DNA from 4 places in the Billgrantia sp. C5P2 genome. Region 2 is predicted to be linked to each of the others. Evidence: predicted binding sites of a transcription regulator. Region 2 holds the regulator's gene; each other region holds the start of a gene.

Region 1 (7,985 bases), 940 kb from region 2:
TCAGCGTCGAGCGCTCGCCGAACGGCCGCAGCAGCCAGAATCGAGAAGAATCCATGGATCAGCCCTCCGCCGCCCGGCCCTTCTGCGGAAAGAGTCCACGGGGGCGCTTTTGTATGAACAGAATGATGAATACCAGCACGATGATCTTGGCCATCACCGCACCGGCCCACGGCTCCAGCACCTGGTTGATCACACCCAGCGAAAGCCCCGCCACCAGGGTGCCCCACAGGTTCCCCACCCCGCCGAACACCACCACCATGAAGGAATCGATGATGTAGTTCTGGCCCAGGTTGGGGCCCACGTTGGTGAGCTGGGACAGTGCCACCCCGGCGAGCCCCGCCACCCCGGAACCCAAGGCAAAGGTCATGATGTCGACCCGGGTGGCGCGGATGCCCATGGAGCGCGCCATGGCACGGTTCTGGGTCACCGCCCGCACCTCGAGACCGAGCCGAGTTCGGCGCATGATCAGCATCAGCACGGCAAACACCACCAGGGCAAAGCCGAGCACGTACATGCGGTTGAGCGTGAGAGAGAGTGCATCGTTGACGGCGAGCGAACCGCTCATCCATTCCGGCGTAACCACGGTGCGGTTGAGCGGCGAGATCGCGGTGCGCACCAGTTGCTGCAGGATCAGGCTGACACCGAAGGTAGCCAGCAGTGTCTCCAGCGGACGTCCTTTGAGGAACTGAATGACGCCGCGCTCGATGGCGATGCCGGCCAATGCCGCGACGAGGAAACCGGCGGGAATCGCCAGAATCAGCGCCAGCCCCGGCTGGCCAGGCAACAGTTGTTGCATGGCCCAGGCGGTGTAGGCGCCGAGCATGATCAGCTCGCCGTGGGCCATGTTGATCACGCCCATCACGCCGAAAGTGATGGCCAGGCCGATGGCGGCCAGCACCAGCACCGACCCTAGCGACAGGCCGAAGTAGAGCGTCTCCACGGCACGGTTGACCTTGAGCATCTGCTCGATACTGTTCAACGCCTCGCGGGCGGCATCGGCCACCATCGGATCATCACCGTTCATGGCGCGATTGAGAGCCACTCGCACACGGGGATGCAGGCTGCCGCGCAGGTCGCCTATCGCCTCGATCTCGCCCTGTTCGAGCCGATGAATGGCCAGGGCCTGCACCAGGCGCTCGCGCACTTGTACATCCGGCTCTTCCTCGATTACCTCGGCCAGCGGCCCCGCCAGGTCGTCATCGACTTCACCCAGCAGCCGCTCGGCGGAAGCCCGCCGCAGCCCGACGTCGGCGGCATAGAGATCGACCACGGCAATGGCGCTGCGCAGCTGGTTGCGCAGGGCATTGTTGATACCCACTCGCTCGAGCTCCCGGCGCGACATCTTTCCCAGCGCCTCGCCGGTCAGGGCATCCTGTACCGGCCATTCGCGACCTGTGTTCTCGAGCACCACCACGAAGCGGCCTTCGTCGGTACGCTGCAGGCGCCCGTCGAGCAGTGCTTGAAGCCAAGCGCGGGCGCGGGAGTCGTCGCTACGCACGATGGCCTCGATGGCCTCACCCTTGGCGGAAAAGGAGGATACTTCCAATGCCTCGAGCAACTCGATCGTATCGTCATCGCCGGCAGCAGGCTCACCCTGCGCCGCAGCGGGAGTGGCCAGCGTCAGGCCAAGTGCGAGCGCGAGGGCAACAGCGAGGACAAGCAACCACGAGCCCATCGTCACGGACACGCGATCACCGCGGGAGGCAGCGCTGCCGGCCCTCGCCCCGGCCGCCGCTGGCCCGGGCATGGGGGGATATCTCATCGGAGAGTTCCTCGTGATCGGTAGAGAAGGCGTGCTCCCCCGCTGCCACATGGCAGCGGGGGATGGGTCTTTACTCGGCCAGCGCCGCTTCGGCTTCTTCCGCAGCGGTACTGCCGCCACAGCTGCCATTGGCCACGTTGAAGTTGCCGCACTCCATGGGCTTGCGCCAGTCGGCGATCAGGTCACGCGAACCCGGCAGGTAGTCGGACCAGGCATCGCCAGCCACGCTGGAAGGCGTCTGCCAGACGATGTCGAACTGGCCGTTGTCCTGAACCTCGCCGATCAGCACCGGCTTGGTGATGTGGTGGTTGGGCATCATCGCCGCATAGCCGCCAGTCAGATTGGGCACAGTCACGCCGATGATGGCGTCCTTGACCGCATCGACGTCGGTGGTGCCGGCCTTGCGCACCGCCTCGGCCCACATGTTGAAGCCGATGTAATGCGCTTCCATGGGGTCGTTGGTCACAGCTTCCTCGTCGCCGACGTAATCGATCCAGGCGTCGATGAAGTCATAGTTGGTATCGCTGTCGACGCTCATGAAATAGTTCCACGCCGCCAGGTGACCCACCAACGGAGCGGTATCGATGCCGGAGAGCTCCTGCTCGCCCACCGAGAAGGCAATGACCGGAATGTCGGCGGCATCGATGCCCTGGTTGGCCAGTTCACGATAGAACGGCACGTTGGCATCGCCGTTGATGGTCGAGACCACTGCCGTCTTCTTGCCCTCGCTGCCGAAGCGGCGCACCTCGGCGACGATGTTCTGCCAGTCGGAGTGACCGAACGGCGTGTAGTTGATCATGATGTCCTCGTCGGCGAGGCCGTGCTCCTCCTTGAGGAAGGCTTCGAGGATGCGGTTGGTGGTGCGCGGGTAGACATAATCGGTGCCGAGCAGCACGAAGCGCTCCACGCCCACCTCGTTGATCAGGTACTCCACCGCCGGGATCGCCTGCTGGTTGGGCGCGGCTCCGGTATAGAAGACGTTCTCGGAGGACTCTTCACCCTCGTACTGCACCGGATAGAACAGCAGGCCGTTGAGCTCTTCGAACACCGGCAGCACCGCCTTGCGCGACACCGAAGTCCAGTTGCCGAACACCACATCCACCTCGTGCTGCTCGAGCAGCTCGCGGGCACGCTCGGCAAACAGCGGCCAGTTGGAAGCCGGGTCCACCACCACCGCCTCGAGCTGACGCCCCAGCAGGCCGCCCTGCTCGTTCTGCTGCTCGATCAGCATTTCGACGGTGTCCTTGAGGGTCGATTCGCTGATCGCCATGGTGCCGGACAGCGAATGCAGGATACCCACCTTGATCGGATCCTCCTGGGCCAGCGCCTGGCCGGCCGCACCGAAGGCGATCGACGCAAGCAGCGCTGCAGCAGTGGGACGAAGCGGGAAAGGCATGATGCGACGGGAAGCGTTCACTCGAACCTCCTTGCGCCCTCCTGCGGGAGGGACTTGTTGTGAAGGTCCTGCACGGCCGACATTGGCCGTGCAGCACTCGGCTCCCTGCCTTTGCAAAGCTTGCGCCATCATGCGGCATAGTCCGAAGAACGCTTTATCTACAAACCATTACGGATACCTTACAGAATTGGGTAAGCGTCCTGGCGCACCGCTGTCGTGCAAACCAGTGGCCAACCTTGCGCCGGGAAAGATCGCCTGCACCTCAAGGTCGCACCAAGCCGGTGCGTCTCGCCCGCCCTGAACGAAGCTCCCTAAACGAAGTCAGGGGCGCCGATCGCTCGGCGCCCCTGACGGATGGGTTGGTATTGTCGACTCAGTCGCCTTCTGGATTACCGCTGGCGACGGCTGTCGTCACTTTCATGCGACGCCGCAGGATGGGTCCGACGATGTAGGGCAGGATCAGCCCCACGCCGGCGAACACCCACAGTCCGATGGCCAGGCCGCTGTTCCACAGGATGGTCCAGTCGCCGTCGGAAATGTCCATGGCGTGGCTCAGGTTCTTCTCCATCTCCGGCCCCAACAGCAAGCCGAGGATGACCGGCACCAACGGGATCTCGAGCTTGCGCAGCACATAGCCGGCGACACCGAAGGCCACCATGAAGTAGAGGTCGAAGGTGGTGTTGCTGATCGAGTAGATGCCGACAAAGGCGATCATCGTCACGCACGGCAGCAGGTACATCGGCGGCACCGACAGCAGCTTGACGAAGATGCCGACCAGGGGAATGTTCAGTATCAGCAGCAGGAAGTTGCCGATCAGCAGCGCCGCGATCACGCCCCACACGATGTCCGCGTTCTGGGTGAACATCAGCGGCCCGGGGGTGATGTTGAGCGAGATCAGCAGCGCCAGCAGCACCGCGGTGGTGCCGCTGCCCGGCACGCCCAGCGTCAGCATGGGCACCAGGGCGCCGCTCGAGGCACCATTGTTGCCCGCCTCGGGGCCGGCCACGCCGCGCGGGTCGCCCTGGCCAAAGAAGCCCTTCTTGCCCACCACCTTCTTCTCGAGGGTGTAGCCGATGAAGCTGCCAAGCGATGCTCCGGCACCGGGCAGAACGCCGGCGATGAAGCCGAGGACACCGCCGCGCAGACTCGACGGCAGGATGTTGCGAATGTCGGCCCAACTGAGCTTGAGCTTGTTGACGACCATCTTCTTCTTGCCGCCGCCGGCACGCTCCTCGATGAAGAACAGCAGCTCCGAGATGGCGAACAGACCGACGATGGCGATGATGAAGTCGATACCCTCGTAGAGCTCCAGGGTACCGAAGGTGTAGCGCTGCACGCCGGTGGAGTCGATACCCACGGTAGCCACCATCAACCCGAGGCAGGCCGCCACCACCGTCTTGACGGGGTTCTTGCCGGTGATGCCGCCCAGGGTGGCGAACGCCAGCAGGAACAGCGCGAAGTACTCGGCCGGCCCGAAGGTCAGGGCGAAGCGGGCCAGCACCGGTGCCAGCAGGATCAGGCCCACCGTTGCAACCAGGCTACCGATGAAGGAGGCGATGGCGGAGATCGCCAGTGCCTCGGCGGCCTTGCCCTGCTGGGCCATGGGGTAGCCGTCGAGGCAGGTCATCATGGCCGGCTCGTCGCCGGGAATATTGAGCAGAATCGAGGAGATCCGCCCGCCGTACATGGCCCCGGCATAGACCGCCGTGAGCATGATCATCGCCGTTTCCGGCGCCAGCCCCAGGGAGAAGGCCAGCGGGATCAGGATCGCCACCCCGTTGGCCGGCCCGAGGCCCGGCAGTGCCCCGATGAGGGTCCCGAGGAAGGCCCCCATCAGGGCGAACATCAGGTTATGCGGGGCGAGCGCCACCCCGAAGCCATCGATCAGAAAGCCGAGGGTTTCCATCAGCTCACCTCCAGGAACGAGAGCAGACCCAGCGGCAGCGCGAGGTCGAGGGCGAAGTTGAACAGCAGGAAGACCACCACGCCCGCTACCGCCCCGACCAGGTAGGCGCGCAGCGGCTCGGCCCCCATGCGCCAACACAGGGTGCCCACGGCCAGCGTGGTGCTGATGATGAAGCCGAGCGGCTCGAGCAGCATGGCGTAGAACACCAGCACGACCACGGCGACGACCAGCTCGACGCCGGTACGGCTCCAGGGCCAGGCATTGTCCGGGTCAGGCCGTACGATCAGGTAGAGGCTCGACAGCCCCAGCACCACGGCCAGCAGTGTAGGAAAGGTATCGGGTCCGATCGCCTCGGACCCACCGAACGGTTCGGGAAACTGGCTGGCGCCCCAGCCGTACGCGACGGCCAGGGCAATCAGCAGAACACCGAAAATGCGGTCGTTGAATGTCATTACTGAATCAGCCCGATATCCTTGGAGAGAGTCTCGATGTCGTTGATCTGCTCGGTGACGAAGGTCTCGAACTCACCGGCGCTCATGTGGAATGGCATCAGCCCGTTGTTCGTCATGATGTCCTGCCACTCCTGGCTCTCGTAGATGGTGTCCATGGCGTCGACCCAGTACTGCTTGGCCTCGTCGGAGATATCCGCGGGCATGTAGAAACCGCGCCAGTTGGGGCCGACGGCATCGATACCCTGCTCCTTGGCGGTGGGAATGTCGGCGAAGTCGCCGGGCAGGCGCTCGTCGGACAGCACCGCCAGCACGCGCAGGTCGCCCGATTCCAGGAAACCCTGAGCCTCGCTGATGTCGCCGGTGAAGGCATCCACGTGCCCGCCCACGACCTGAGTCATGGCCTCGCCGCCGTTGTTGTACGAGAGATAGGCGATACGCGGCAGATCCTCGACGCCTGCGGCGTCCGCAGCGATCAATACCTTGAGGTGATCCCAGCCGCCCTTGGCGCTGCCGCCAGCGAACTTGACGCTGCGTGGGTCTTCCTTGAGCGCCTCCATCAGCTCGGGCAGGTCGTCGTAATCGGAGTCGGCAGCCACGGCAATGACGCCGTAGTCGGCGCCCAGCGCTCCGATCCAGTTGACCATGTCGGCGGTCATGCCGGGAAACTGACCCTGGGCCAGGCGGGTGGTGGTGGCGGTGGAAGCGGCCACCAGCAGTTGCTCGTCACCGGCGCGCTTGGACACGGTATGGGCGAAGGCAACACCGCCGCCGGCACCCGCCATGTTGACGGTTTGCACGCTGCGCGGCACCAGGTCCAGTTGCTCCATCACGTTGCCCACGCTGCGGCAGGTGAAATCCCAGCCGCCGCCGGGATCGGCCGGGGCGAGACATTCCACTTTACCCTGTGGCTCGAAAGCCATGGCGCTGCCTGCGCTCAGTGTGAAAGCGGCAATAGCGATGAGTTTGAGTGGCGTTTTCGTGGACATTGTTGTTGTCCCTCCGGTCTTGGCGTGTTGTGGGAATGTGACTTGCAGTCTTTCATGGGCTACCTTACAATTCTGTAAGGCAGAACAACGTTCTTCAGGGTAGAAACTAGGCGCGTCGACAGGCAGCGTCAATGGACGGGATCGCAATTGCGACCAAAGTTCAATAATGCCTCAAGACCCAGGAGACCCATGACATGGCCCAGGATCGCGTCGAGGCCGTCGAGCGCGCACTGACCGTACTGGAAGCGTTCGATGTCGATCAGGAAGCCTTCACCCTGGCCGAACTCGCCCAGGCGACCGGCTACTACAAGAGCACCCTGCTGCGCCTGCTCGGCTCATTGGCCCGTTTCGATTACGTGCAGCGCAGCCGCGATGGACGCTGGAGCCTGGGTAGCGCACCGCTTCGCCTGGCGCGACGCCATCCCCCCAGCCGTCATCTGACCACCCGCGTCCAGCCACTGCTCGACCGCCTGGCCGCCGAAACCGGCGAGACCGCCGCCCTGCTCGAGAACCAAGGGCGCCATGTCGAATGCCGCCTGGTTGCCCTGCCCGACACTGCGCTGCGACATGAACTGCGCCCGGGTAGCCAGTGGCCTCTGGCCGCGAGCGATGATCCTCGCCCCGAGCTGCCTGGCGGCGACATGCTGCTGCATGCCCTGCCCAGCGTTCCTGGCGAGCCCAGGCGCTGGTTGACCCTCTCGGGCCCGACGAGCCGCCTCGACGCGCGTAGCGAGGCCGCACTGAGAGCGGCACTGGATGAATTGGCGGCCGTGGGCGAAGTGGAGGCCATGACATGAACCTGCTGCTCGTGGAGGACGACCACCTGCTGGCCGAAACCCTCCAGGACGCCCTCGCCCTGGAGGGTTACGTGGTGACGCATCTGGCCGACGGCGACGCCGCGCGCCGACACCTGGAGAGCCCCCAGCACGACCACGCATTGGTTCTGCTCGATCTCAACCTTCCCGGTGCCAGTGGGCTCGAGGTGCTCGAGACGCTGCGGCGCCACGACCGCGACACGCCGGTGCTGATACTCACCGCCCGCGGTGCGGTGGAGGATCGCGTACGAGGGCTCGACCTCGGCGCCGACGATTACCTGGCCAAGCCTTTCTCGCTCGAAGAACTCGAGGCCCGCGTGCGTGCGCTGTTGAGGCGTCGGGCAAGAGGACAAGAGCTGCGCGTCGGGGCACTGCATTTCGACGGTCTGGCACAACGCTTCACCCTCGCCGGTGAAACCTTGGCCCTGCCACCCCGCGAGCAGCGCCTGCTCGGCTGCCTGATGCGTCACGCCGGCGAGCCCGTCGACAAGGCGCGCCTCGCCGACGAAGCCTTCCAGGGCGAACCCATGGGTGAAAACGCCATTGAGGTCTACGTGCATCGGCTGCGCAAGCGGCTGGACGGCAGCGACGTCGCCCTACGCACGGTTCGCGGGCTCGGCTACCTGCTGGAGGCGACGTGAAACGCGGCGACAGCCTCTATCGCAGAC
Region 2 (7,985 bases):
CGCGTGCCGAGCAGGCGTTGGCCCTGGCGAAGCACCTGGGGGCCGACGCCTGCGAGGTGGGGGCCAGCGTCGATCAGGGGATCGGTATCAGCGTGCGCGAAGGCGAGGTGGAGTCCGTCGAGCTTTCCCGCGATCAGGGAATCGCCGTGACGGTCTACCTGCGAGGTCACAAGGGCAGTGCTTCCTCGACCGATGCCAGCGATGCCTCGATCCGCGAGGTCGTGGAGAAGGCCATGGCCATTGCGCTCTATACCGGCGAAGACCCTGCTGCTGGGCTGGCCGACCCCGAACTGATGGCCACCGATCTGCCCGATCTCGACGTGCATCATCCTTGGCCGCTTTCCACCGAGCAGGCCATTGAGCTGGCGCTGTCCTGCGAAGCGGCTGGGCGCGGCGAGCCCGGCATCCGTCAGTCGGAAGGGGCCTCGCTCTCCAGCGGCGAAGGGGTGCGGATCTATGCCAACAGCCACGACTTTCTGGGCAGCCAGCGTGGCAGTCGCCACTCGCTCTCCTGCATGTTGATTGCCGAGGACGAGAACGGCATGCGGCGCGACTACGACTACACCAGCGCTCGCAATCCGCAGGACCTGCTGGCGGCGGATGTGGTGGGCAAGAGAGCCGCCGAGCGCACCCTGCAGCGCCTGGGGGCTCGACGCCCGGCCACGGGGCGCCTGCCGGTGCTGTTCGATGCCACCGTCGCCAGCGGGCTCGTCGGCCATTTGATGAGTGCCATCGCCGGCGGCTCGCTCTATCGCCAGGCTTCTTTCCTATGCGACCGCCTGGGCGAGCCGCTGTTTCCCGACTGGTTCACTCTCGGCGAGCGTCCTATGGAGCGCGGTGCCATGGCCAGTTCGGCCTTCGACAACGATGGCGTGCAGACGCGCGACAACGTATTCATCGAGCAGGGCCGTCTTGCCAGCTACATGCTGTCGGCCTACAGCGCGCGGCGCCTCGGCATGCAGAGCACCGGCAACGCCGGCGGCGCACGCAATCTGCGCATCACGGCGCCGCTCGCCTCACGCAAAGAACTGCTCGAGCGCATGGGGCGTGGCGTGTTGGTCACCGAGCTCATGGGCCAGGGTGTGAATGGCGTGACCGGCGACTATTCTCGCGGGGCGGCGGGCTTCTGGGTGGAGAACGGGGAAATCCAGTATCCGGTGGAGGAGTTCACCATCGCCGGCAACCTAGAGGCGATGTTCAAGGGGCTATTGGCCGTCGGCGACGACCTCGACACCCGTGGCAGCATCCACACCGGCAGTTGGCTTGTCGACGAGATGACAGTGGCCGGCGGCTAAACCGAATAGACGTCTAAGTCTCATCATTCCATTAAGTTGGTGGGAATGGCCGAGAGCAGCCATTCCCCTAATTATCCTCTTCGAAGCGGGCATCGAATAACGCCTCGATGGCTTCCAGTGCCGCTTCGGCATCATCTCCTTCGGCACGGACCTCGAGTTCGGTACCGCAGGGGGCGCCCAGCATCAGCAGTGCCATGATGTTGCTGGCATCGGCCTGCTGCTGGCCACGGTTGACGAATACGCGGGCGCGAAAGGGCTGGCAGCACTGCACCAGCTTGGTGGCAGCACGGGCGTGGAGGCCACGCTTGTTGGTCAGGGTCAGCTTGCGGCAGGGCACACTCAGGTTTCCTTGCGTTCGGACGTCTCTACGGTCGTGTCCTGGGCGGCGATGACCGGTGTGTGGATGCCGAGTTCCCGATGGCGCAGGCGCACGTCGGGCTGGTGCTGGGCCAGATGTCTGGCGAGGCGCTCGGCCAGGTACACCGAGCGGTGCTGGCCGCCGGTACAGCCGATGGCGACGGTCAAGTAACTGCGGTGTGTGTCGCGATAGGCCGGTAGCCAGCGTTCGACCCAGGCAACGATGTCGTCGAGCATCTGCTGGACCAGGGGGTACTGTTCCAGGAACTCCACGATGCTGGGCTCCCTGCCGGTGGCGGAGCGCAGGCGCGGGTCCCAGTAAGGGTTGGGCAGGCAGCGTGCATCGAAAACGATATCGGCATCCAGCGGCACGCCGCCCTTGAAGCCGAACGACTCCACGGTCAGGGTCAACTGGTCGGCGCGATGGCTGGCCACCTGCTCGGTGATGCGTCCTCGCAGGTCATGCACCGACAGCCGCGAGGTGTCGATGATCAGGTCCGCCAGGTTGCGAATGTCGCTCAGCGTCACGTCTTCCGACTCGATGGCCTCGCCAAGGGTCATGTCCCGGCCGCGGGTCAAGGGGTGTCGACGCCGGGTCGCGGAGTAGCGTTCCAGCAGGATGCGCGCATCGGTGGTCAGGTAGATGATCTGGCAATCGACCTGCTTGGTGCGCAGCTCTTCCAGCAAGCGCGGGAAGCGCTCCAGGGCATGGGGCAGGTTGCGCGCATCGATGCTGACGGCGATGGATGTCTGGATCGTGGGGGAGCTGCGCAGCTCATCCACCAGGGGGCCAAGCAGCATCGCCGGCAGGTTGTCGATGGCGTAAAAGCCGATATCTTCGAGCGCTTGCAGTGCGATCGACTTGCCGGAACCGGAACGGCCGCTGATGATCACAAGCTGCATGATGGTTCTCCTGATCAGGGGCCGGCCGAACGGCGAAGGGGGAGGTCAGGCCGAGGACTGTCGTCGAATCGCTTCGATGAGACGCTCGTGGAGTTCGCGCTGGCTTTCGCACTTGCGCAGACGTGCGCGCGTTTCGGCATCGTTCATGACGCTGGCCACCTGGCTTAGCAGCGACAGATGCGTATCGTCGGCCTCCTCGGGCACCAACAGCACGAAGACGAGGTCGACCGGCTCTCCGTCGATGGCGTCGAAGTCGATGGGCTCGGCCAGTTTGAGAAAGGCAGCCACTGGGCTATGGCAGTGAGGGCTACGGGCGTGGGGGATGGCCACACCATTGCCGATGCCGGTACTGCCCAGCCTCTCGCGACCGACCAGTCTGCCGAAGACTTCCTGGCTGTCGAGGCTCGGAGTGTTCTGCGCAATGAAGGTGCTGAAGAACTCCAGCACCCTCTTCTTGCTACCCCCGGGAACGTCGAACAGCGCGCGTTCCGGGGGCAGGATGGTTTCCAATGTCATGGCAGCTCAGCGAATGCCGGCGCCCTGGGCGCGAGCCTGGGCTTTTTCCTTGTGTTTGACCAATTGACGGTCGAGCTTGTCGGTCAGCGCATCGATGGCGGCATACATGTCCTGATCGGAGGCTTCGGCATGAAGGTCGGCGCCGGCGGCGTGCAGCGTGCAGGCGGCCTGCTGGCGCTCCTTCTCGATCGAGAGCGTGACCTGCACATTGGTGATGTTGTCGTAATGTCGCTGGACGCGGCTCAGCTTCTCGCTCACGTAGTCACGCAGTGAATCGGTCAGTTCAACATGATGGCCGGTGATGTTGACTTGCATGACAAGCTCCTTCGTCCTTCGAGTGGTAGCTCGATTGTAACCCTTTTTCCTGCCCTGCATACCCCCCTCTGGCGGTTGGATTGCCCGGGGTCAGCGTTATGTCGTGGCGTCAACGAAAACGCTTGCGCTCGCTGGAGGAGGGGATTCCCAGAGCTTCGCGGTACTTGGCAACCGTGCGGCGGGCGACCTGGATGCCATCCTCGGCCAACAGCTCCACCAGGCGGCTGTCGGAGAGCGGTTTGCGCGGCGGTTCATCGGCGACGAGCTTGCGGATACGGGCGCGGATCGCCGTGCTGGAGTGAACGTCCCCGTCACCGTTTCCGCCGACATGGCTGGAGAAGAAGTACTTGAGCTCGAAGACGCCACGTGGGGTGTGGATGAACTTCTGCGTCGTCACTCGCGAAATGGTCGACTCGTGCATCTCGACGGCCTGGGCGATGTCGGCCAGCACCAGGGGTTTCATGGCCTCTTCGCCCTGTTCGAGAAACTCGAGCTGACGTGCCATGATCTCCCGCCCCACTCTCAGCAGGGTGTCGTTGCGGCTGGCGAGGCTCTTCATCAACCAGCGGGCTTCCTGCAGATGATCCTTGAGGAACTGGTTGTCTTGGCTCTTGTCCGCACGCCGCACCAGCGCGACATAGTCGGGCTGGATGCGTAGCCGCGGCAGCGCTTCGGCGTTGAGTTCCACGCGCCAGCCGGATTCGTCGTGGTAGGCGACCAGGTCCGGTGTGACGTAACTGCTGCTCACTTCGGCGTAGGCACTGCCGGGGCGGGGGTCCAGCGAGCGAACCAGGGCGATGACATCGTCCAGCGATTCGTCGTCCAGGCCCAGGCGGCGTTTCAGCAGGCGGCGGTCATCGGAGGCCAGTGCCTCGAGGAATTGGCGTACCAGGCGACGGGTCTGGGGCAGCAGTGGCGTATCGTCGGGCAGCGCGGCCAATTGCAGCATCAGGCATTCGCGCAGGTCGCGGGCGAATACGCCGGTGGGTTCGAACTGCTGCAGGCGCAGCAGGACCTGTTCGACTTCCCGGGTGGGCAGGCCCTCCAGGCCCTGTCGGCGCAGGCCGTCGCGAATGTCCTCCAGGGATTGTGCCAGGTAACCGGCGCCATTGACGGCATCGATCAGGCTCTCGGCAATGAGGCGCTGGCGGTCGCTCAAGTCGGTCATCGCCAATTGCCAGATCAGATGGCCGGTCAGCGTCTGCACCGAGGCCTGGCGCTCGAAATCCGGCCCTTCGCCGGTGGCGCCTCCGGAGCTCGTGCCATGATCGGGATAGGTGTCGGCCCAATCGCTGTCGGTGGACAGCTCGTTGGGTATCTCGTCGGCCCACTCATCGCTGGGGGTTTCGCTGACAGCCTGTTCGCCGAAGTCGTCATCGAGTTCCAGCATGGGATTGGATTCGAGTGCCTGCTGGATCTCCTGGCGTAGATCTAGGGTCGAGAGCTGCAGCAGGGCAATGGCCTGCTGCAGTTGGGGAGTCATGGTCAGCTGAGTGCCGACACGCAGTTGCAGGGATGCTTTCATGGCCATGAGGTAATGGGGCTCATCTGCCGGAAAACTCTACCCTAGTCGGGTCGACGATCACTTGCAAGATAATTCATTGCAATAAACATGCCATCGGCAATATTCATGCCTGTTTATGCAGTTGCAATAAGGATCAGGTGCTTGCTTGATGCGCGGGATTATACTACAGACGGAAATCCTCGCCCAGATAGACTTCGCGCACCCGCTGGTTGGCCAGGATGGCTTCGGCGTTCCCTTCGGCAATGATCTGGCCGTCCCCGACGATATAGGCCGAGTCGCAGATGTCGAGGGTCTCGCGAACGTTGTGGTCGGTGATCAGCACGCCGATGTTGCGTGCCTTGAGCTGGCGGATGATGCCCTTGATCTCGCCCACCGAGATCGGGTCGACACCGGCGAAGGGCTCGTCGAGCAGAATGAAGGCCGGCTCCGTGGCCAGCGCACGGGCGATCTCGACACGTCGGCGTTCACCGCCCGAGAGGCTCATGCCGAGGTTGTCGCGAATGTGGGTGACATGGAAGTCTTCCAGAAGTTGCTCGAGTCGCGCATGTCGTCCACGACGATCGAGATCCTTGCGCATCTCGAGGATGGCCATGATGTTGTCGGCCACCGACAGCTTGCGAAAGATCGAGGCTTCCTGAGGCAGGTAGCCGATACCCGCCCGGGCGCGCTCGTGCATGGCGCTTTGCGAGAGATCCAGGTCGTCGATATGGACCTCGCCGGCATCCGCCTTCACCAGGCCGACGATCATGTAGAACGAAGTGGTCTTGCCGGCCCCATTGGGCCCGAGCAGGCCGACCACGCAGCCCTGCTCGATGGAGAGGCTGATGTCGTGCACCACGCGGCGGCGCTTGTAGCTCTTGGCCAGGTTTCGGGCGTACAGGGTTTTCATTGGCACCTCAGCGCTCCGGCTGCAGGGTCATGCGGATACGCTGGCTACCTTCGACACCTTCGCCCTGGGCGCGTGCCTGAACCACGCGACGGTCGAGGAAGTATTCCAGGTAGCCACCGTCGAAGGTATCGCCACCCTGGTGCAGTTCGGCGCGATCGATCAGTTCCACTCTTCGCTCGGCCACGTGATAGACGATGGTACGTCCCCAGCCGCGCACCACGGGTTGGTCGGGGTCGGGCTGCTGTTCGATGTAGGCACGTTCGCCGCGGGCCGTGGCGCGCGAGAGTTCGCCGGCGGCATTGCGCTGAAACTCGACCCGGTCGCCGGTGAGTCGCATGCTGCCCTGGCGAATGTCGACGTCGCCGAGATAGACCGCGGTACCGGCACGATCGTCGAGGTCGAGCTGGTCGGCTTCGACCTCAATGGGCTGCTCGGCGTCACGCTGCTGTGCCATGGCCGGACCGATGCCCACCAGGGTGATCAACGCCACGCCAGCCAGCGCCAGGGGGAATGGCCAGTGGAGGGTCGGGAGCCTGCATCGCTTCATGGCGTGAAATCCTCTAGGTTGACGGCGTCGGCTTGCCCCGGCTGGGCGCCTTCCGGGATATGGTGGCCGCGCACATTGTCGGTCAAACGTGCCCGATTGTCATGGATCCAGGCGTCGAAGTGATCGCCGCGCATGCGCTGTGGCGGTTGTTGCAGCAGGGCGGGCGTGTCGCTCCAGGCGTGCCCCACGTTGGCATCGAAGTGCAGGGTCTCGGTGTCGAGCTGCCAGCGCTCTTCGGGAGCGAAGAGTCGTGCATCGCCCGAGAGCGTCAAGGGATTGCCGCCCGGGCCGAGGCGGCCTTCCGTGCCGCTTGCCACCCATAGCCGTCCCTCGCGGTCGATCAGGTGGGCCAGTGGCGTGACCGCGCGAATAACGTCGTCGTGGGGCGTATGCACCAGACGCGGGCTCTCCAGTCGCTGGTGGGCCCGACCGTCGGCATCGAAGCGGGTCAGTTGCGCCTGTTCCAGATAGAAGTCGGGTTCGCCGGCTTCGTCGGTAGGTACCGGGCCGGGGGCGGGTGCCTGCCACGGGTCCAGCCAGGCGATCAGCCCGCCGAGCGCCAGCAATATCAGGAACAGCCAGACACGAAACGAGGGGCGAGGTAGCCGACGCAGCATGGCCGGACCGCCTCAGCGCTTGCCGTGGAGGTAGGTGTCGACCAGCGCATCGCGATGCCCCTGCGCTTCGAGCAGCATGTCGCAGATTTCACGCACTGCACCATGACCTCCGCTGCGTTCTGTGACGTAGTCTGCCAGGGCGCGTATGTAGGTCGGGGTGCCGGGAACGGTGATACCGATGCCGGCACGCTGTATGGCCGCCAGGTCGGGTAAATCGTCGCCGCAGTAGGCGACCTGCTCGAGCTCGATTCCCTGGCGCGTGCATAGCTCGCGCAAAGTGGCGAGCTTGTCTTCACAGCTCTGGAAGATATGGTCGATGCCCAGCGCGGCGGCGCGATGGCTGACCATGGGCGACTCGCGTCCGGTCAGGAAAGCCACCTGCAGGCCGGCGCGTCGCAGCAGCTTGAGGCCCAGTCCGTCCTGGGTGTGAAATGCTTTGATCTCTACGCCGTCGGCCTGGAAATAGAGGCGACCGTCGGTGAGTACGCCGTCCACGTCCAATGCCAGCAGGCGAATCTTGCGCAGGCGATCGACGAGGCGCGGATCGAGGGTAGGGGTGGCCAGAGCCATGGGCTCTCCTTGGTCAGAGTGTTGTCAGATCACGCCGCTTCGCAGCAGATCGTGCATGTGCAGTGCGCCGATCGGGTGACCGGCTTCGTCGACGACGGCAAGCGCCGTTATCAGATTGTCTTCCATCACACGGACCGCTTCGGCGGCCAGTATGTCGGGAGAGATGCGCTTGCCGGGACGGGTCATGACGTCGTCCACCGTCAATTGGCTGAGGTCCTGATACTGGTCGAGCGTGCGGCGCAGGTCGCCGTCGGTATAGACACCGATCAGACGATTGTGCTCATCGACGACGCAGGTGAAGCCAAGTCCCTGGCGGGTAATCTCGAGCAGGGCGTCGCGCAGGGGGCTGCCCAACGGTACGCTGGGCAGTCGCTCGCCCTGATGCATCAGATCGCTGACGCGCAACAGCAAGCGCTTGCCCAGGCTGCCGCCAGGGTGCGAGAGGGCGAAG
Region 3 (7,985 bases), 1.7 Mb from region 2:
CCGAGGCTGTCCTCGAGGATCACCTGCTTGAGGTAGTCCAGGCCGCCTTCGAGGTTCTCGCGCCATACCGAGGTGCGCTGCAGGCGGTCGGCGGTGCGGATGTAGAACATCAGGAAGCGGTCGATGATGCGGTAGAGCTGTTCGTCGTCGAGGTCGGTGGCGAACAGTTCGGCGTGGCGCGGGCGCATGCCGCCGTTGCCGCACACGTACAGGTTCCAGCCGTTCTCGGTGGCGATCACGCCGATGTCCTTGCTCTGGGCTTCTGCGCACTCGCGGGTGCAGCCGGAAACGCCGAACTTGATCTTGTGCGGCGCGCGCAGGCCCTTGTAGCGGTGCTCCAGTTGGATCGCCATGCCCACGCTGTCCTGTACGCCGTAGCGACACCAGGTGCTGCCCACGCAGGACTTCACCGTACGCAGCGACTTGCCGTAGGCGTGGCCGGTCTCGAAGCCGGCTTCGATCAGCTCGCCCCAGATCGCCGGCAGGTCTTCCAGGCGGGCGCCGAACAGGTCAATGCGCTGGCCGCCAGTCACCTTGGTGTAGAGTTCGTACTTCTGCGCCACCTGGCCCAGCACCACCAGCTTGTCGGGGGTGATCTCACCGCCCGGCACGCGGGGAACGACGGAGTAGGTGCCGTTCTTCTGCATGTTGGCCATGAAGGTGTCGTTGGTGTCCTGCAGCGGGATGTGGGCTGCGTCGGTGATCGGCTCGTTGAAGCACGAGGCCAGGATCGAAGCCACTGCCGGCTTGCAGATGTCGCAGCCGAGGCCGTGACCCACCTTGGAACCATGCTTCTCCATCAGCTCGCTGAAGGTCTTGATGCCCTCCACCCGCACGATGTCGTAGAGCTCCTGGCGGGTGTAGTGGAAGTGCTCGCAGATCGACTTGTCGACCTCCACGCCGCGGCTCTCGAGTTCATGGTCCACCAGGGTCTTGAGCAGGGCGGCGCAGCCGCCGCAGCCGGTGCTGGCCTTGGTCGCGCCCTTCACCGCGCCGAGGTCCACGGCGCCGGCGTCGATCGAGGCGCACACGTCGCCCTTGGTGACGTTGTGGCACGAGCAGATCATCGCCGTTTCCGGCAGGGCGTCCGGCCCCAGGGCGGGGGCGGCTTCGCCACCGGCGGGCAGGATCAGCGCGGCCGGGTCCTCGGGCAGGTCGATGCGGTTGGCGTAGTACTGGTGCAGGGTGTCGTAGTAGCTGTTGTCGCCCACTAGCATGGCGCCCACCACGCGCTTGCCGTCGCTGGAGACCACCAGCTTGCGGTACTGCTGCTTGATGGGGTCGAGGAAGCGGTACTGCCGCGCGCCGGGAGTGCGGTCGCCGTGGGCATCGCCGATGGAGCCCACGTCGACGCCCATCAGCTTGAGCTTGGTGCTCATGTCGGCGCCGGCGAAGGTCGTGCCGGCGCTTTCGCCGGGCGAAGCCAGCAGCGTGGAGGCGGCGGCCTTGGCCATCTGGTAGCCGGGGGCGACCAGGCCGAAGATGCTGTTGTTCCACAGCGCGACCTCGCCAACGGCGAGAATCGCCGGGTCGCTGGTCAGGCAGTTGTCGTCGATCACCACGCCGCCGCGCTCGCCGATCTCCAGGCCGCAGTCGCGGGCCAGTTCGTCGCGGGGGCGAATGCCGGCGGAGAAGACGATGAGGTCGGTCTCCAGCACTTTCTCGTCCTGGAACACCATGCGGTGGCGGCTGGCCTCGCCGTCGACGATCTCCTGGGTGGCACGGCCGGTGAGTACCTGGACGCCGAGCGCCTCGATCTTCTCGCGCAGCAGTTCGCCGCCTTCGCTGTCGACCTGCATCGGCATCAGGCGCGGGGCGAATTCCACCACGGCGGTGTCGAGGTTGAGCCCGCGCAGGGCGTTGGCGGCTTCCAGGCCGAGCAGGCCGCCGCCCACCACCACGCCGGTGGTGGCGGTCTCGGCGGCTTCGCGGATGGCGTCGAGGTCTTCCAGGGTGCGGTAGACCAGGCAGCCTTCACGCTCGTTGCCAGGTATCGGCGGTACGAAGGGGTAGGAACCGGTGGCCAGCACCAGGCGGTCGTAGGCGTAGCGGCCCTGTGGCGTCACCACTTCGCCCTTGTCGCGGTCGATCTCGGTGACCGCCTCGTGCAGGCGCAGCTCGATGCCGTGCTCGGCGTAGTACTCGGCGGTGGAGAGTGCCAGCGAGGCGGCGTCGCGGCCGCTGAAATACTCGGAGAGGTGCACGCGGTCGTAGGCCAGGTGGCGCTCCTCGCCGAACACGGTGACTTCATAGCGCTGCGTGGCGCCCTGTTCGACCAGTTGCTCGACCAGGTGGTGGCCGACCATGCCGTTGCCGATGACGATCAGTTGCGGTTTAGCGGGCGTGTTCATGCGGCCTCCTTCGCGGGGCTTTGCGGTGATTCATTTAGTGCATCGTCGAGCAGGAGTTGAGCGTCGGCGGCGCCGAGCAACAGGGCCGGGCGGCAGGGGGCCAGGTCGCGGCCTGCCAGGGCCTGCTCGAAGTACCAGGGGCCGGAGGCGGTGTCGCCGTAGAGCACGGCGCCTTCCAGGCGGCCGTCGCGCAGCAGCAGGCGGCGGTAGTCGCCCTGCTGGGGGTCGCGATAGCTGAGCACCTCGTGACCCGGCTCGGGGTCGGTGGGGCCGAAGGCGTAGAGCGAAACGCCGCTGACCTTGAGCTTGGTGGCACAGGGCTTATCGACATAGCGTGCTTCGCCGTAACCGGTGCTGGGCTTGCCGCAGAGACAATCGGCCAGTACTTCGACCTGGCGCCAGATCGGCTCGACCAGGCCGTAGAGGTTGCCGTGGTGCTCGCAGCATTCGCCCAGGGCGTGGATCGAGGGGTCGGAAGTGGTCAGCCACTCGTCGACGACCACGCCGCGGTTGACGTCGAGCCCGACGCTGCGGGCAAGCGCCGAGTTGGGCACGATGCCGATGGCCACCACGACGCAGTCGGCGGCGAGCCGGGTGCCGTCGGCCAGATGCGCGGCGCACACCTGGCCGTCGGCGCCGGCTTCCAGACGCTCGAGCTGGGCATCGGTATGAATGTCGAGCCCACGGCCGCGTAGCTCGTTCTCGAGCAGGCGCGCGGCGGTGAGGTCGAGCTGGCGGTTCATCAGGCGGTCGTCGCGCTGCAGCAGGCTTACCTGCATGCCGCGCTTGCCCTGTCCTCGTTTACGTAACCCTTCGGCCGCTTCCAGGCCGAGCAGGCCGCCGCCGATCACCACGGCACTGCCGCCTTGTTCGGCTGCGCGTGCCAAGGCATCGGCGTCGCCGAGGTCGCGGAAGACGTGAACGCCCGGCAGGTCCAGCCCCGGTACCGGCGGGCGGGCCGGGTTGGAGCCGGTGGCCAGTACCAGGCGGTCGTAGTCGAGTTCACGGCCGGCATCGGTGGTCAGGCGCCGCGCGGTGCGGTCGATGTTCTCCACGCGCTCGCCCAGCACCAGTTCGATGCCCTGTTCGGCGTACCACTCGGCGTTGCGCAGGGTCAGGGCCTCTCGCTCCATCTCGCCGGCGAGTAGCGGCGAGAGCAGGATGCGGTTGTAGGCCGGTGTCGTTTCGGCGCCGATCACGGTGATCCGTGCGGGCCGCTCGGGCCGGGCGAGGAGCGCTTCGACCAGGCGATGGCCGGCCATGCCGTTGCCGACGATGACCAGATGTTCGCTGGGTGCCGTTGCGGGATGTCGCTGGCGCATGGCTGACAGCTCCTCTCGATGCTGGGGTAAAACTGAGTGACGGGGTCAAAACGCAACGACGCCTCGGCGCGGCCCCTATCGATCTGGAATCGAATCGGGAAGCGCAGAGACGTCGTTGTCGAATATGTGTCGGCGATCGCCATTGATCGCCTCACTCAGAACAGTTCAAGAACCCGGCCAGAATGCCCAAAGGGAGCTAATTTCATTTAAAGAACATGGGGTTGGGGTTCAGCAAGGCGACCGGCTGGAGCTTGGCTCCCGCCGGTCGTGCACATCAGTGGTGCGTTGCGGCATCGAAATGCACAGGGCTGTAGCAAGCCGCCAGCAGCGCCGGGTCGAAGCGTCCACCCGCTTCTTCCAGTTGTTTGACGATGGGCGCGGCGAAGTGCAGGGCGGCTTGCGGCGTGGGGCGCAGCACGTCCGGGCCGCAAAGCTGCTGGTGGATGGGCGCTTCGTCGTGAGCGAGGGTCTGCAGGTGTCGAACCGAGCGGTCGAGATAGGGCGGCAGGGCCAGCCATTCGAGCGCCTTGCGGCGGTGTTCGGGCGAGGCGTAAAGCCACTCGCCGGCATCGCGCAGGGCACGCAACAGGGCGGCCAGCGTGGCTGGGTAGCGCTGCGCCCATGAGCGCGTCACACCGAGGACCTTTTCCGGGTGGTTGGGCCATAGCTGGGCGCCGGTGGTCACCAGCCGGCCCACCTCGCAATGGCGGGCCAGGGTGCCCCAGGGCTCGCCGGCACAGAAACCATCGATCTGCCCGTCGCGCAGGGCTTCCACCATGCGCGGCGGCGGCAGGGCGACGAGTTCCACGTCGCGGTCGGGGGCGATGTCGCCCAAGGTGAGCCATTCGCGCAGCTGATAGTGCTGGCAGGAGTAGGGGTAGACCATGGCCAGGCGCGGGCGCTTGCCGCTGCCCTGGCCGCGCAGCCAGTTGCCCAGCGCCAGGGCGCTGTCGGCCGGGTCGCTGGCAAGCGTCGCACCGCTGGCCTGGCTCAGCGACGTGGAGAGCGTGATGGTGTTGCCGTTGCGCGAGAGCAGCGCCGGTGCAAGCGTCTCGCAGGGCGCGCGACCCAGCCCCAGGCTCATGGCCAGCGGCATGGGGGCGAGCATCTGGGCGCCGTCGAGCAGGCCGGCGGCGACCTTGTCGCGCAGGGTGGCCCAGGCGTTCTCCCGCGACAGGCTGACGTCCAGCCCCTGGGCGGTGAAGCAGCCTCGTTCGCGGGCGACGATCAGCAGGGCGGCATCGAGCAGCGGGACGAACCCGAGGGTGATGCGCTCGAGTTCCGGCGAGTTGGCGTGGTGTTGCGGGTGGCTCATGAGCGGGATCCCCGTGGTTCGGAGGGCACTGTCGGGTTCAGGCGGGCGAGAATGTCGATGACGCTGTCGGCGACCTCGGCGATGCGCTGGCCGCGGTCCATGGCGAGCTTGCGCAGCATGCGGTATGCCTGCTCCTCGTCGCAGTCCTGGTGCTTCATCAGCAGGCCCTTGGCGCGCTCGATGCGCTTGCGCTCGGTCAGCTGGTTGCGTGCCTTGTCCAGCTCCTGGCGCATGCTCTGGAAGGCGTCGAAGCGGGCGATGGCCACCTCGATGATGGCCTCGACCCGCTCTGGCACCAGGCCGTCGACCACGTAGGCGCTGACGCCGGACTTGAGCGCGGCCTGCAGCATGTCGGAGTCGTGCTGGTCGGCGAAGAACACCACCGGGCGCGGGTTCTCGCGGTTGAGCAGTGCCATGCTTTCCAGCGTGTCGCGGTCGGGGCTCTCCATGTCGATGATCACCACGTCGGGCTGGTGGCGTTCGACCATCTCGTTGAGGCTGGCCGGGCTCGCCAGCCGGCAGATGACCCGGTGCCCTTCGGCCATCAATGCTTCTTCGACCATGGCGGCGCGTACCACCTCGTCGTCGACCAGCAGGATGTTCAGGGGTGATGGCATAGTGGCGTCGCTCGTGTCGGGCTAAGGCTCCATCCCTTGCCTAGCAAGAACCATTCCAAATATGGCTTCCCGCCCGCCTGGCGCTGCCTCGCGAAGGGTGGCCCTGGGGCGGTTGCTGCGTCGCATCGCTCAGATTGGCATTCAGGCACCAGTCTGGTGCAACGCGGGCACTGGCCCTGCCGGTTCATGGTGCGCTGCCGCATGAGGAAGGCGGCCGGCATGCGGCCATGGAAGAGGCATCTGCCTGAAACGGTCGCGTTATACGCCGCATGGCACGTTTCCTGCTTGATAGGCATCAAGTAAATTCAAAGGGAGCGCACCGTTCAGCGCCCCAAGCGGCAACGACGCCCGCCAACCGCCACCCCTTGGGATGGCCGTTGGCGGGCGTCGTCGTTTCGCGAACGACGAGACAGGAGATGGACATGCGCGAGGCCCGAACCACTTGCCCCTACTGTGGCGTCGGCTGTGGCGTGCTGGCCAGCGTCGACAACGGCGAGATCGTCGACGTACAGGGCGACCCGGAGCATCCGGCCAACTTCGGCCGGCTGTGTGTGAAGGGCTCGGCCCTGCACGAGACGCTGGGCCACCATGGCCGCCTGACCCGGCCCCGGGTCGATGGCGTCGAGGTGGACTGGGAGACGGCGCTGGCCACGGTGGCCGAGCGGCTCACGGCGGTGCGGGCCACCCGCGGCTCCCAGGCGGTCGCCGCCTACCTTTCGGGGCAGCTGCTGACCGAGGATTATTACGTCGCCAACAAGCTGTTCAAGGGCTTTCTCGGCACGCCGCACCTGGATACCAATTCGCGGCTGTGCATGGCCTCGGCCGTGGCTGCCCACAAGCGCGCCTTCGGCGCCGATGCCGTGCCGTGCAGCTACGAGGACCTGGAAGAGGCCGAGCTGGTGGTACTGGTGGGCTCCAACCTGGCCTGGAACCACCCGGTGCTCTACCAGCGGCTCAAGGTGGCCAAGCAGCGCAACCCGCTGCTGCGGGTGGTGGTGATCGACCCACGGGTCACCGACACCTGCGAGATCGCCGACCTCTACCTGGGGCTCAGGCCGGGCAGCGATGCCCGCCTGTTCACCGGGCTGCTGGCGTGGATGGCCAAGCGCAACAAGCTCGACCGGGTCTACCTGGAAGCCCATGTCCAGGGTTTCGACGAGGCGCTGGCCGCGGCGCGGGAGCAGGATGCCGGTGTGGAAGCCATCGCCGCGGACTGCGATGTCGATGCCGAGCGCCTGGAAACCTTCTTCTACTGGTTCGCCACCCACCTGCACGTGGTCACGCTGTTCTCCCAGGGCGTGAACCAGTCCACCAGCGGCACCGACAAGGGCAATGCCATCATCAACTGTCACCTGGCGGGCGGCAAGATCGGCCTGCCCGGGGCCGGGCCGTTCTCGATCACCGGGCAGCCCAACGCCATGGGCGGGCGCGAGGTGGGCGGGCTGGCCAACCAGTTGGCCGCGCACATGGACTACGACACCCCCGGCGCGCGGGATCGCGTCACGCGGTTCTGGGCCACCGAGCGGCTGGTGCCGTCGCTGCCCGATGGCCCCGGCCACAAGGCGGTGGCGCTGTTCGAGGCGATCGAGCGCGGCGAGGTGCAGGCGTTGTGGATCATGGCCACCAACCCGGCCGTGAGCCTGCCGCGAGCAGACCGGGTGCGTGCGGCACTCGAGAAGTGCCCGCTGGTGATCGTCTCCGAGTGCATGGCCGACGCCGACCTGCTGGCCTATGCCGATATCGTGCTGCCGGCCTCGAGCTGGTCGGAGAAGGACGGCACCGTGACCAACTCCGAGCGGCGCATATCGCGCCAGCGCGGCATCCTGCCGCCACCGGGGGAGGCGCGCCACGACTGGTGGATCGTCTGCGAGGTGGCCAAGCGGCTGGGTTTCGGCGAGGCCTTCGACTACAGCCATCCCGGCGAGATCTTCGACGAGCACGCCAGGCTCTCGGGCTTCGAGAACGGTGAAGGCCCCGGCGAGGGCCGTCGGCTGTTCGACATTTCCGGCCTGGTCGGGCTCGACCGCGCCGCCTACGACGCCCTGGCGCCGATCCAGTGGCCGGTGAACGCCGCCGCCCCCCACGGCACCGCCCGGCTGTTCACCGATGGCCGCTTCGCCACGCCGGACGGCCTCGCGCGGATGCTGCCGGTACGCCCGCGCCCGCCGGCCCAGGCACTGGACGTCGCGCGGCCGCTGCGGCTCAATACCGGGCGCATTCGCGACCAGTGGCACACCATGACCCGTACCGGGCGAGCGCCGCGGCTGATGAACCACCGTGCCGAGCCGTTCATCGAGATCGCCCCGGAAGATGCCGCCGAGCTGGGCGTGGAAGAGCATACGCTGGCCCGGCTGAACGGCGCCGGCGGCAGCTACATCGG
Region 4 (7,985 bases), 1.7 Mb from region 2:
TCTCGGTCCAGCAGCGCGAGAGCTATCGCCGCTATCCGACCACCGGCGAGAGCCTGCTGATGGCCCTGGATCACATGGAAGGGGCGGCAAAGCTGATTCGCCACCACCGCGAGCACTGGAACGGCAACGGTTTCCCCGATCGCCTGAAGGGTGAAGCCATCCCCAACGGCGCCCGGATACTGGGGCTCGCCGTGGACTTCATCGAACTGCAGCGCGGCATGATCCTGCCGCGCCAGGTGCCTCGCCCCCAGGCGCTGGAACTGCTGCGCAAGTTCGCCGGACGTATCTATGAACCCAGCTTGTGCCGAGCCTTCGTCACGCTCTGCCTCGACAAGGCGCCGGATCTCGAGAACCACGGTCGAGCGGTGTTGGCACTGGAGACCCGTCAGCTCAAGCCCGGCATGGTCCTGGCCCAGGACATTCACTCCGTCAATGGTTTGCTGCTATTGCATGAGGGCAAGCAACTCGACGCCCACCTGATCGACAAGCTGATGCGACTCGAGGAGGTCGAGGACAGGCGCTACACCGTACTCGTTTATCGTGACGGGAAGGACGATGAGTGAACCCCTGGAGCTTCAACTGGCACGATGCCGTCAGCAAGTCGAACATCTCGAGGCGCGCCTGACCGGGCTGCTCGAGAGCATCACCGACGGCTTCATGATGATCGACCGGGAGTGGCGGTTCAGCTACGTCAACCAGGCCGCAGAACGCATTGTTCGAAGAACCCGCGACGATATCGTCGGCCAGGTACTGTGGCAGGTCTTTCCCGAGGTTACCGGCACCCTTTTCGAGCGCGAGTACCGTCGGGCCATGACCGATTCGGTATCGGTCACCTTCGAGGAGTACTACCCGGAACTCGACCTGTGGCTGGAAGTGCATGCCTACCCCTCCGAAGAGGGGCTGGCGGTCTATTTCCAGGACATCGGCCGGCGCAAGCGAGTCGAGGAACGGCTGGCCTATCATGCCGATCATGATGCCCTGACCGGCCTGGCCAACCGCTCGATGCTGGAGAGACGACTGCAGCAGAGCTGTCTCCCCTCGCAAGGACACGCCCGTCGCATCGCCTTGCTCTACATCGACCTGGACGATTTCCAGTCGATCAACGACAGCCTCGGTCATGAGCTGGGCGATCGCGTTCTCGTCGAAGTCGCCGCAAGGGTGCAGCAGCAGGTACGGCGCAGCGACACCGTGGCCCGTCTCGGCGGCGATGCCTTCGTCGTGCTGCTGCCCGAGCCGGATGACGAGACGGTCGTCGTCGAGCGCCTGCTGGCGGCCATCGCCAGGCCCTACCGCCTCGACGAGCACGAGCTACACCTCACCGCCAGCATCGGTATTGCCGTGCACGAAGGGGGCAGTCCTTCCACTCAGCTCATCCAGCAGGCCGACCTCGCCATGTACCAGGCAAAGCGGCGAGGGCGCAACACCTACGACTGGTTCTCGTGCGAGCTCAATACTCGGGTAAGCCAGCGTGTGACACTGCGCAGCGCCCTGCAGCGTGCCATCGACGAGCAGCAATTCGAGCTGCACTACCAACCTCAGGTGCACGGCGCCAGTGGCCGCATCGTGGGGTGCGAGGCGCTGTTACGGTGGCGGCATCCCGAGCGCGGCTTCATCCCACCGGCCGAGTTCATCGGGCTTGCCGAGGACACCGGGCAGATCATTGCCATCAACGACTGGGTGGTTCGCACCGCCTGTCGCGACAACCGCCGACTCAACGACCTCGGGCTGGGCGAGTACCCGATGGCGGTCAATATCTCGCCGATGCAGTTCCACCGTAGCGGCTTCGTCGAGCGCATTCAGGAGATGCTGGACGAAGCCGGGCTCCCCCCGGCCCTGCTGGAACTGGAACTGACCGAGAACATCATGCTCGAGAGCGCCGACCAGGCCATCGAGACCCTGCACGCGCTGCGCCGTCTCGGGGTCGGGGTGGTGATCGACGACTTCGGCACCGGCTTCTCCAGCCTGAGCTATCTGAAACACCTGCCCATCGACAAGATCAAGATCGACCGTTCCTTCATCAGCGAAGTGACCAGCGACCATCGGGATGCCGCCATCGTCCAGGGCATCATCACCATGGCCAACAGCCTGCAGCTCAAGGTCATCGCCGAAGGCGTCGAGACGCAAGCGCACTATGCCTACCTCAGCAAGCACCTGTGCGATCTCTTCCAGGGCTTCTACTTTGCTTATCCCATGCCCTTCGAGGAGCTTCTTCCCTTCCTGCAGGACCACCATGCCGCGGCAAATGACCTCCGCCCCGAGGACCATGGCGTCGTCGCGCCGACGATCCTGCTGCTCGATGACGAAGCCAATATCCTGAGCGCCCTGAACCGCACCCTGCGCCGCGACGGGTATCGTATCCTGACAGCCACCAGCGCGCGGGACGCCTTCGACCTGCTGGCCACCCAGGAGGTGGCACTGGTCATCAGTGATCAGCGCATGCCCGAAATGAGCGGCACGGAATTCCTCAAGCGGGTGAAGGCCCTCTATCCGCAGATCCTGCAGATCATCCTTTCGGGGTACACGGACCTGAAGACCGTGACGGAGGCCATCAACGAGGGCGGCATCTACAAGTTTCTGACCAAGCCCTGGGACGACGACGAACTTCGGCTCGTCGTGCAGCAAGCCATCCGCGATGCCGCCCTGCAGGACGCCAGGAACCGACGACAGGGGCAGGATGGCCACACCGGCAGCGACACCTGACGCTCATTTCGCTGCCCACCCTTCACTGCCCCAGCACGTCGATGTCGTCGCCGAGCACGTCCTCGATATAGAGCATCTGCACGGCCACCACCGCAGCCACGGCAATAGGCGTCGCCAGCATGACCCCTGCCACCCCCGCCACCGCTGCTCCTGCGAGCTGGACCACCACGGTAAAGGCCGGCGGCAGGCTGACCATTTCCCTGGCCGCCAGCGGCATGACGATATTCGACTCCAGCGTCTCGATGATCACATAGAGCCCGATGGCGTAGAGCGCCAGCACGGGCGCTTCGAGAAAGGCGATCAGTATCGTCGGGATGGCGCCGAGAATCGGCCCCAGGTACGGGATGAAGGAGAGCAAACCCGCGATCAGCCCCAGCGCGCCCGCCATCGGCACGCCCATCAACATCAACCCGAGGGCAACGCCAACACCGACGAACAGCATGGAGATCAGCCGGCTCACCAGCCACAGCCGCAGCGAACGCCCCTGCAGGCTCAGCACCTGGCGCAGTCGCTCGCGTCGAGCTGGCGGGCACAGCAATACCAACCGGTTCATGTACTCGCGCGGGCTGAGTACCAGGTAGAAGCCGATCAACAGGACCAACAAGAAATTCGTGAGCGCGCTGAAGGTGGTGGAAAACGCAGAGGTGACGCGATCGAACACCGGCTGACCGAGCAAGCTGGCGGGATCGTCGAATTCCTGCAGGACCGCTTCGACGCCTGGCAGGTCATGCGTCACTTCGATGAGCCGCCGAAAGGCCTCAGGGAGTTGCTGCACCAACTGTGGAAGCTGCTCCGCCAGGCGCGGACCGACCAGTGCCCCAAGCCCGCCCAATGCCAGGAAGATCAGCAACAGCGCCAGCACCAGGGCCCAGAGTCGCCTGATCGGCAGGTAACGCTGGCACAAACGCACCACGCCATCGATCGCCACCGCCGCCAGGATGCCGGCAAAGACCATCAGCAGCACATGGATGAGCTTGCTGGCGAAGTACAGCAATACCGCCACGAGGGCCACGAGCCCGATGGCGATCATCACGCGCCGGGTATAGCGCGAAAGCGTTTCGGTGCCGCTGTCCTTGTCGGCCATACCTGCTCCTTGCCTGCTGCGGCAACTGCCGCGTCGCGCCAATCCTGGCGCCTTGCAGATTCAGCCTAGCAGATGCCGAGACTCACTCGAGCAGCAGCACGAGCACGAGCAGTGCCAGCAGTGCGGCCACGCCCTTCCAGAACAGCACGGGGTCGCGGTCGATCAGTGGCGGGCGGGTCCGGGCGAGGAATTCGCGGCTCGGCTGGCGCAGCTCGTGCACGAACTCCGACAGCGCATCGAAGCGCTTCTCGGGCATGGGGTGCAGCGCCTTCCTGAGTACCTCGTCGACCCAGGCCGGGAGTTCGCGGTTGGCGGCCAGCGCGGAGCGATAGCTCAATCGCCGCTGCGCCGCGCGGGTACGCGCCTGGGCCACCTGGGTCCCGTAGGGAAGCTCCCCGGTAAGCAGCTGATAGGCGATCACGGCCAGCGAGTACAGGTCCGAGCGTGGCGTGGCCGGCTCGCCCAGGAAGCACTCCGGCGCGGTGTACGCCAGCGTACCCAGCGGCACCTGCCCCGTTTGCGCCGAAGCAGACTCGACCAGTCCACCCACGCGCACCGACCCCAGGTCGATGATCTTCACCGTGCCGGTGGCATCGATCATCACGTTATGCGGCCGCAGGTCCTGATGCACCATCTCCAGGCGATGGAAGGCGCGTAGCCCCCGTGCCAACTGCTCGACGAGGCCGCGCACCGTCTCCAGGGCCGGGCGCGGATGGTCGCGCAGCCACTGGGCCAGGGTCTGCCCCTCGATGTACTCCGTCACGCTGTAGAGATATTGGCGACGACGCTCCGAGCGGTGCGGCTTGACGACATGCGCGCTGTCGATGCGCCGGCCGATCCACTCCTCCATCAGGAAGCGTTCCACCTGGGCGGGGTCCTGCTGGAGCTCGGTGGACAGCGTCTTGATCACCACCCGCTCATCGCTGGCTTCGTCCACCGCCAGGTAGGCGTGGCTGCGGTGGCTGGCATGGAGCTGCCTGACGATGCGATACCCCTCCAGCGCCATGCGCGGCGCGAGGGCCGGCGGAAACGGCAGCGACACCGCCCCCGAGGCGACCTCGCCGGCCCCTGGCGGTGGTGCTTGCTCGACCCGCACCACCTGCACCGTCAGGTTGTCGTCGCTGCCCTGGGCGTAGGCCTCCTGCACGATGGCGGCGGCAGCGGCGTCCAGGTCGTCTTCGTGCTCGGCCAGCGCCGCCAGCATGGCCGCCTCGCCGGCGTGCTCGTGGACGCCGTCGGTCATCAGCAGGAAGATCTCACCCGCCGCGACGGGCAACGCCAGGTAGTCGATCTCGAGCTGCTCGCTGACACCCATCGCCCGGCTGAGATAGCTTCTGTCGGGAGCCACCCAGGCGCGGTGCTCACGGGTCAGCGGCTCCAGGCTGCCACCGACAAGCCGATAGAGCCGCGCATCGCCGACGTGGAAAACGTGCGCCGTGGCGGAGCGCAACACCAGCGCGGTGAAGGTGCAGACGTAGCCGCGGTCCTTGTCCCAGCGGTATTCGCTGCGCCGGGTCTGGGCGTGCAGCCAGGAGTTGGTCGCCACCAGTACCCGCTGCGCCGAGGTCTTCACCGTCCAGCTTTCGGCGGTGGAGTAGTAATCCTCGATGAACCCTTTCACCGCGGCTTCGCTGGCGACCCGGCTCACTTCGCTGCTGCTGATGCCATCGGCCAGCGCCACCACGATGCCCTTGCTCGAAAGCTGCGGTTCGCGGGGCACGTAGGCGCCGTGGAAGTCCTGGTTGACCGCCTTGCGCCCCGCCTCCGAGCACTGGCCCAGCGACACCTGCAACGTTCGGCCGGGTTCGAAAGCCGACATCTCAGATATCGCGCAGCGGCGCCGTGCGCACGTGGGTGGCGTAGAGCGTCAGCCCGGTCAGCGACAGCCCGCCGATCAGGTTGCCCACCACCACGGGGATCTCGTTCCAGATCAGGTAATCCGCGATCGAGAAGTCGCCGCCCATCATCAGCGCCGAGGGGAACAGGAACATGTTGACGATGGAGTGCTCGAAGCCCATGAAGAAGAACACCATGATCGGCATCCACATGGCGATCACCTTGCCGCCCACCGTGGTCGAGATCATCGCCCCGACCACGCCGAGCGAGACCATCCAGTTGCACAGGATGCCGCGGATCAGGATGGTCAGCATGCCCGCCGCGCCGAACTCCTTGTAGCCCACGGTACGGGCATGGCCGATACCGGCGATCTTCTGTCCCACCTCGTCCGGCGGCGTGGCGAAGCCGTAGGTGAAGACGATCGCCATCAGCACCGCCACCGTCAGGGCGCCGGCCAGGTTACCGCAGAAGACCTTGCCCCAGTGGATCAGGATCCTCTCGATGGTGACGCCGGGGCGCCGGTCCAGCCAGGCCAGCGGCGTGAGCACGAACACGCCGGTCAGCAGGTCGAAGCCCATCAGGTAGAGCATGCAGAAGCCGACCGGGAACAGCGCGGCGCCGAGGATGGCCGAACCGGACTGCACCGTGATGGTGACGGCGAACACGGCGGCCAGGGCCAGGATGGCCCCGGCCATGAAGGCGCGAATCAGGACGTCCCGGGTGGCCATGTGGAGCTTGGACTCGCCGGCGTCCACCATCTTGGTCGCGAATTCCGAAGGAAGCAGATAGGACATAGTGTTCTCGACGCTCGAGGCGTTTCTCCGTGTCGTAACTGGCGCGACAAACGCAAAGGCGCCTGAAGCTCTGGAGCTTCAGGCGCCTTTGCCTGTGTTCGTCGCGTTGTCGTGGGCCTGCGTAGCCGGGCAGCGGGATCGTCGTTGAACCCGCCGGCCCGCCTGCATTGGCAGCAGAGCCCTGTCATGAACAAGCACGTTACGTGCCAATCCATTGACGACTCCGAGAAATAAGCCACCAGAAGGCAACCGCGGAGGGTTTCAGGCGATGCCGCCAGCCATCGGTATTCGGCGACCGCCGGTCAGAGAGGCGCTACGCCCCGGCGAGATCGGCCACGTCGGTGCATCCCGGGGCGCCGTCGCTCACTCTTGGTGCAGCGCAACGTCGCGCCTTTCCAAGACAAGATAATGCACGGCTCAGCGCGGCGTGTGGCCCTCGCCCTGCTCGCCCTGGATAGACGCCGCCGCGGCCGGGCTGGTCGCGACCATGCGCACCACGCTGCCGACCACGATCAGGCAGGGTGAGGGCAGCGGCTTGGCGGCGAGCTGTTCAGGCATGTCGGCCAGGGTGCCGACCAGCGAGGCCTGCTCGGGCAGGCTGGCGTTGGCCACCAGCATGATCGGCCAGTCGTCGGGTAGCCCGGCGCGACGCAGCCCGGTGCAGATGGCATCGACCTTGGTCAGGCCCATATAGAAGATCAGCGTCTCGTCCTGGCGCGCCAGGGTGGCCCAGTCGGGCTCGCCATCCTTGCGGCACAGCTGGGCGGTGATGAAGCGCAACTGCTGGGCGTGGGCGCGGTCGGTAAGCGGAATGCCCATGCCGGCCGCCGCCGCCGAGGCGGCGGTAATGCCCGGTACGATCTCGGCCTCCACGCCGGCCTCGGCCAGCGCAGCGAGCTCCTCGCCCATGCGCCCGAACACGCCGGGGTCGCCGCCCTTGAGGCGCACCACCGACTTGCCCTGCCCCGCCAGCTTCACCAGCAGCGCGCCGATCTCGGCCTGGGGCACGCTGTGGTGGCCGCGCTCCTTGCCCACATAGTAGCGCTCGTGGCCGGCGGGAATCAGCGCCAGCACGTCGTCGCCCACCAGGCGGTCGTAGACCACCGCGTCGGCCTGCTGCAGCAGGCGGGCGGCCTTGAGCGTCAGCAGCTCGACGTCACCGCTGCCCGCCCCCACCAGGTAGACGCGGCCGGCATGGCAATCGCCGTCCAGGGTCACGGTCGGCGCGGCAACGCGGGTGGATCGCCCGAACGGCGAGCGCACGATATGCCCCAGGCCGTGCAGCCGCGAGAAGGCGGCCTGCAGCAGCTCAGGCGACAGCATTGTCTTCAAGTGGCTCAGCGCTCGCATGGGCCTTCTCCTCTTCGATAAGCGATTTCAGCTCGGGAATGCAGCTTCCGCACTGGGTGCCACAGGCCAGCCGGGCGCCCAGCGCCTCGACGCTGTCGTCGCCTTCGCGTATGGCCCCTAGGATAGCGCGTTGGCCCACCTGATGGCAGCTGCAGACCACCGGCCCCTGGTTGACGGCACCGTCGTCGCAGCCGGCCAGCAGGCGCCGACGATGCGGCGGT

The links. Region 2 encodes sigma-54, which starts transcription at its own class of promoters, with help from an activator protein. Its sites were predicted from a motif close to TGGCACNNNNNTTGCTNT; they were not measured.
Region 1: urtA (urea ABC transporter substrate-binding protein) is a predicted target of sigma-54. The motif match lies at 3,269-3,286, and genes of this name have one in related genera.
Region 3: ACRWQA_RS15445 (nitrate reductase) is a predicted target of sigma-54. The motif match lies at 5,876-5,893, and genes of this name have one in related genera.
Region 4: ACRWQA_RS15435 (formate/nitrite transporter family protein) is a predicted target of sigma-54. The motif match lies at 6,606-6,623, and genes of this name have one in related genera.

What each region holds. Positions count from the first base shown of each region.
Region 1 covers NZ_CM128542.1:2,569,387-2,577,371, forward strand. The annotation lists gene urtC (urea ABC transporter permease subunit UrtC) at 1-55, opposite strand, end outside; gene urtB (urea ABC transporter permease subunit UrtB) at 59-1,675, opposite strand; gene urtA (urea ABC transporter substrate-binding protein) at 1,833-3,158, opposite strand; gene ACRWQA_RS11865 (tripartite tricarboxylate transporter permease) at 3,532-5,064, opposite strand; gene ACRWQA_RS11870 (tripartite tricarboxylate transporter TctB family protein) at 5,064-5,516, opposite strand; gene ACRWQA_RS11875 (Bug family tripartite tricarboxylate transporter substrate binding protein) at 5,516-6,502, opposite strand; gene ACRWQA_RS11880 (IclR family transcriptional regulator) at 6,697-7,299, shown strand; gene ACRWQA_RS11885 (response regulator transcription factor) at 7,296-7,958, shown strand; gene ACRWQA_RS11890 (sensor histidine kinase) at 7,955-7,985, shown strand, end outside.
Region 2 covers NZ_CM128542.1:1,631,059-1,639,043, forward strand. The annotation lists gene pmbA (metalloprotease PmbA) at 1-1,295, shown strand, start outside; gene ACRWQA_RS07545 (HPr family phosphocarrier protein) at 1,363-1,632, opposite strand; gene rapZ (RNase adapter RapZ) at 1,635-2,555, opposite strand; gene ptsN (PTS IIA-like nitrogen regulatory protein PtsN) at 2,601-3,071, opposite strand; gene hpf (ribosome hibernation-promoting factor, HPF/YfiA family) at 3,078-3,386, opposite strand; gene ACRWQA_RS07565 (RNA polymerase factor sigma-54) at 3,496-4,917, opposite strand; gene lptB (LPS export ABC transporter ATP-binding protein) at 5,075-5,800, opposite strand; gene lptA (lipopolysaccharide transport periplasmic protein LptA) at 5,808-6,347, opposite strand; gene lptC (LPS export ABC transporter periplasmic protein LptC) at 6,344-6,964, opposite strand; gene ACRWQA_RS07585 (KdsC family phosphatase) at 6,977-7,534, opposite strand; gene ACRWQA_RS07590 (KpsF/GutQ family sugar-phosphate isomerase) at 7,559-7,985, opposite strand, start outside.
Region 3 covers NZ_CM128542.1:3,362,805-3,370,789, reverse strand. The annotation lists gene nirB (nitrite reductase large subunit NirB) at 1-2,351, opposite strand, end outside; gene ACRWQA_RS15460 (NAD(P)/FAD-dependent oxidoreductase) at 2,348-3,673, opposite strand; gene ACRWQA_RS15455 (CmpA/NrtA family ABC transporter substrate-binding protein) at 3,948-4,988, opposite strand; gene ACRWQA_RS15450 (ANTAR domain-containing response regulator) at 4,985-5,605, opposite strand; gene ACRWQA_RS15445 (nitrate reductase) at 6,028-7,985, shown strand, end outside.
Region 4 covers NZ_CM128542.1:3,354,295-3,362,279, forward strand. The annotation lists gene nosR (response regulator c-di-GMP phosphodiesterase, NosR family) at 1-563, shown strand, start outside; gene ACRWQA_RS15420 (EAL domain-containing protein) at 556-2,700, shown strand; gene ACRWQA_RS15425 (AI-2E family transporter) at 2,723-3,784, opposite strand; gene ACRWQA_RS15430 (bifunctional protein-serine/threonine kinase/phosphatase) at 3,867-5,603, opposite strand; gene ACRWQA_RS15435 (formate/nitrite transporter family protein) at 5,605-6,414, opposite strand; gene cobA (uroporphyrinogen-III C-methyltransferase) at 6,832-7,764, opposite strand; gene ACRWQA_RS15445 (nitrate reductase) at 7,724-7,985, opposite strand, start outside.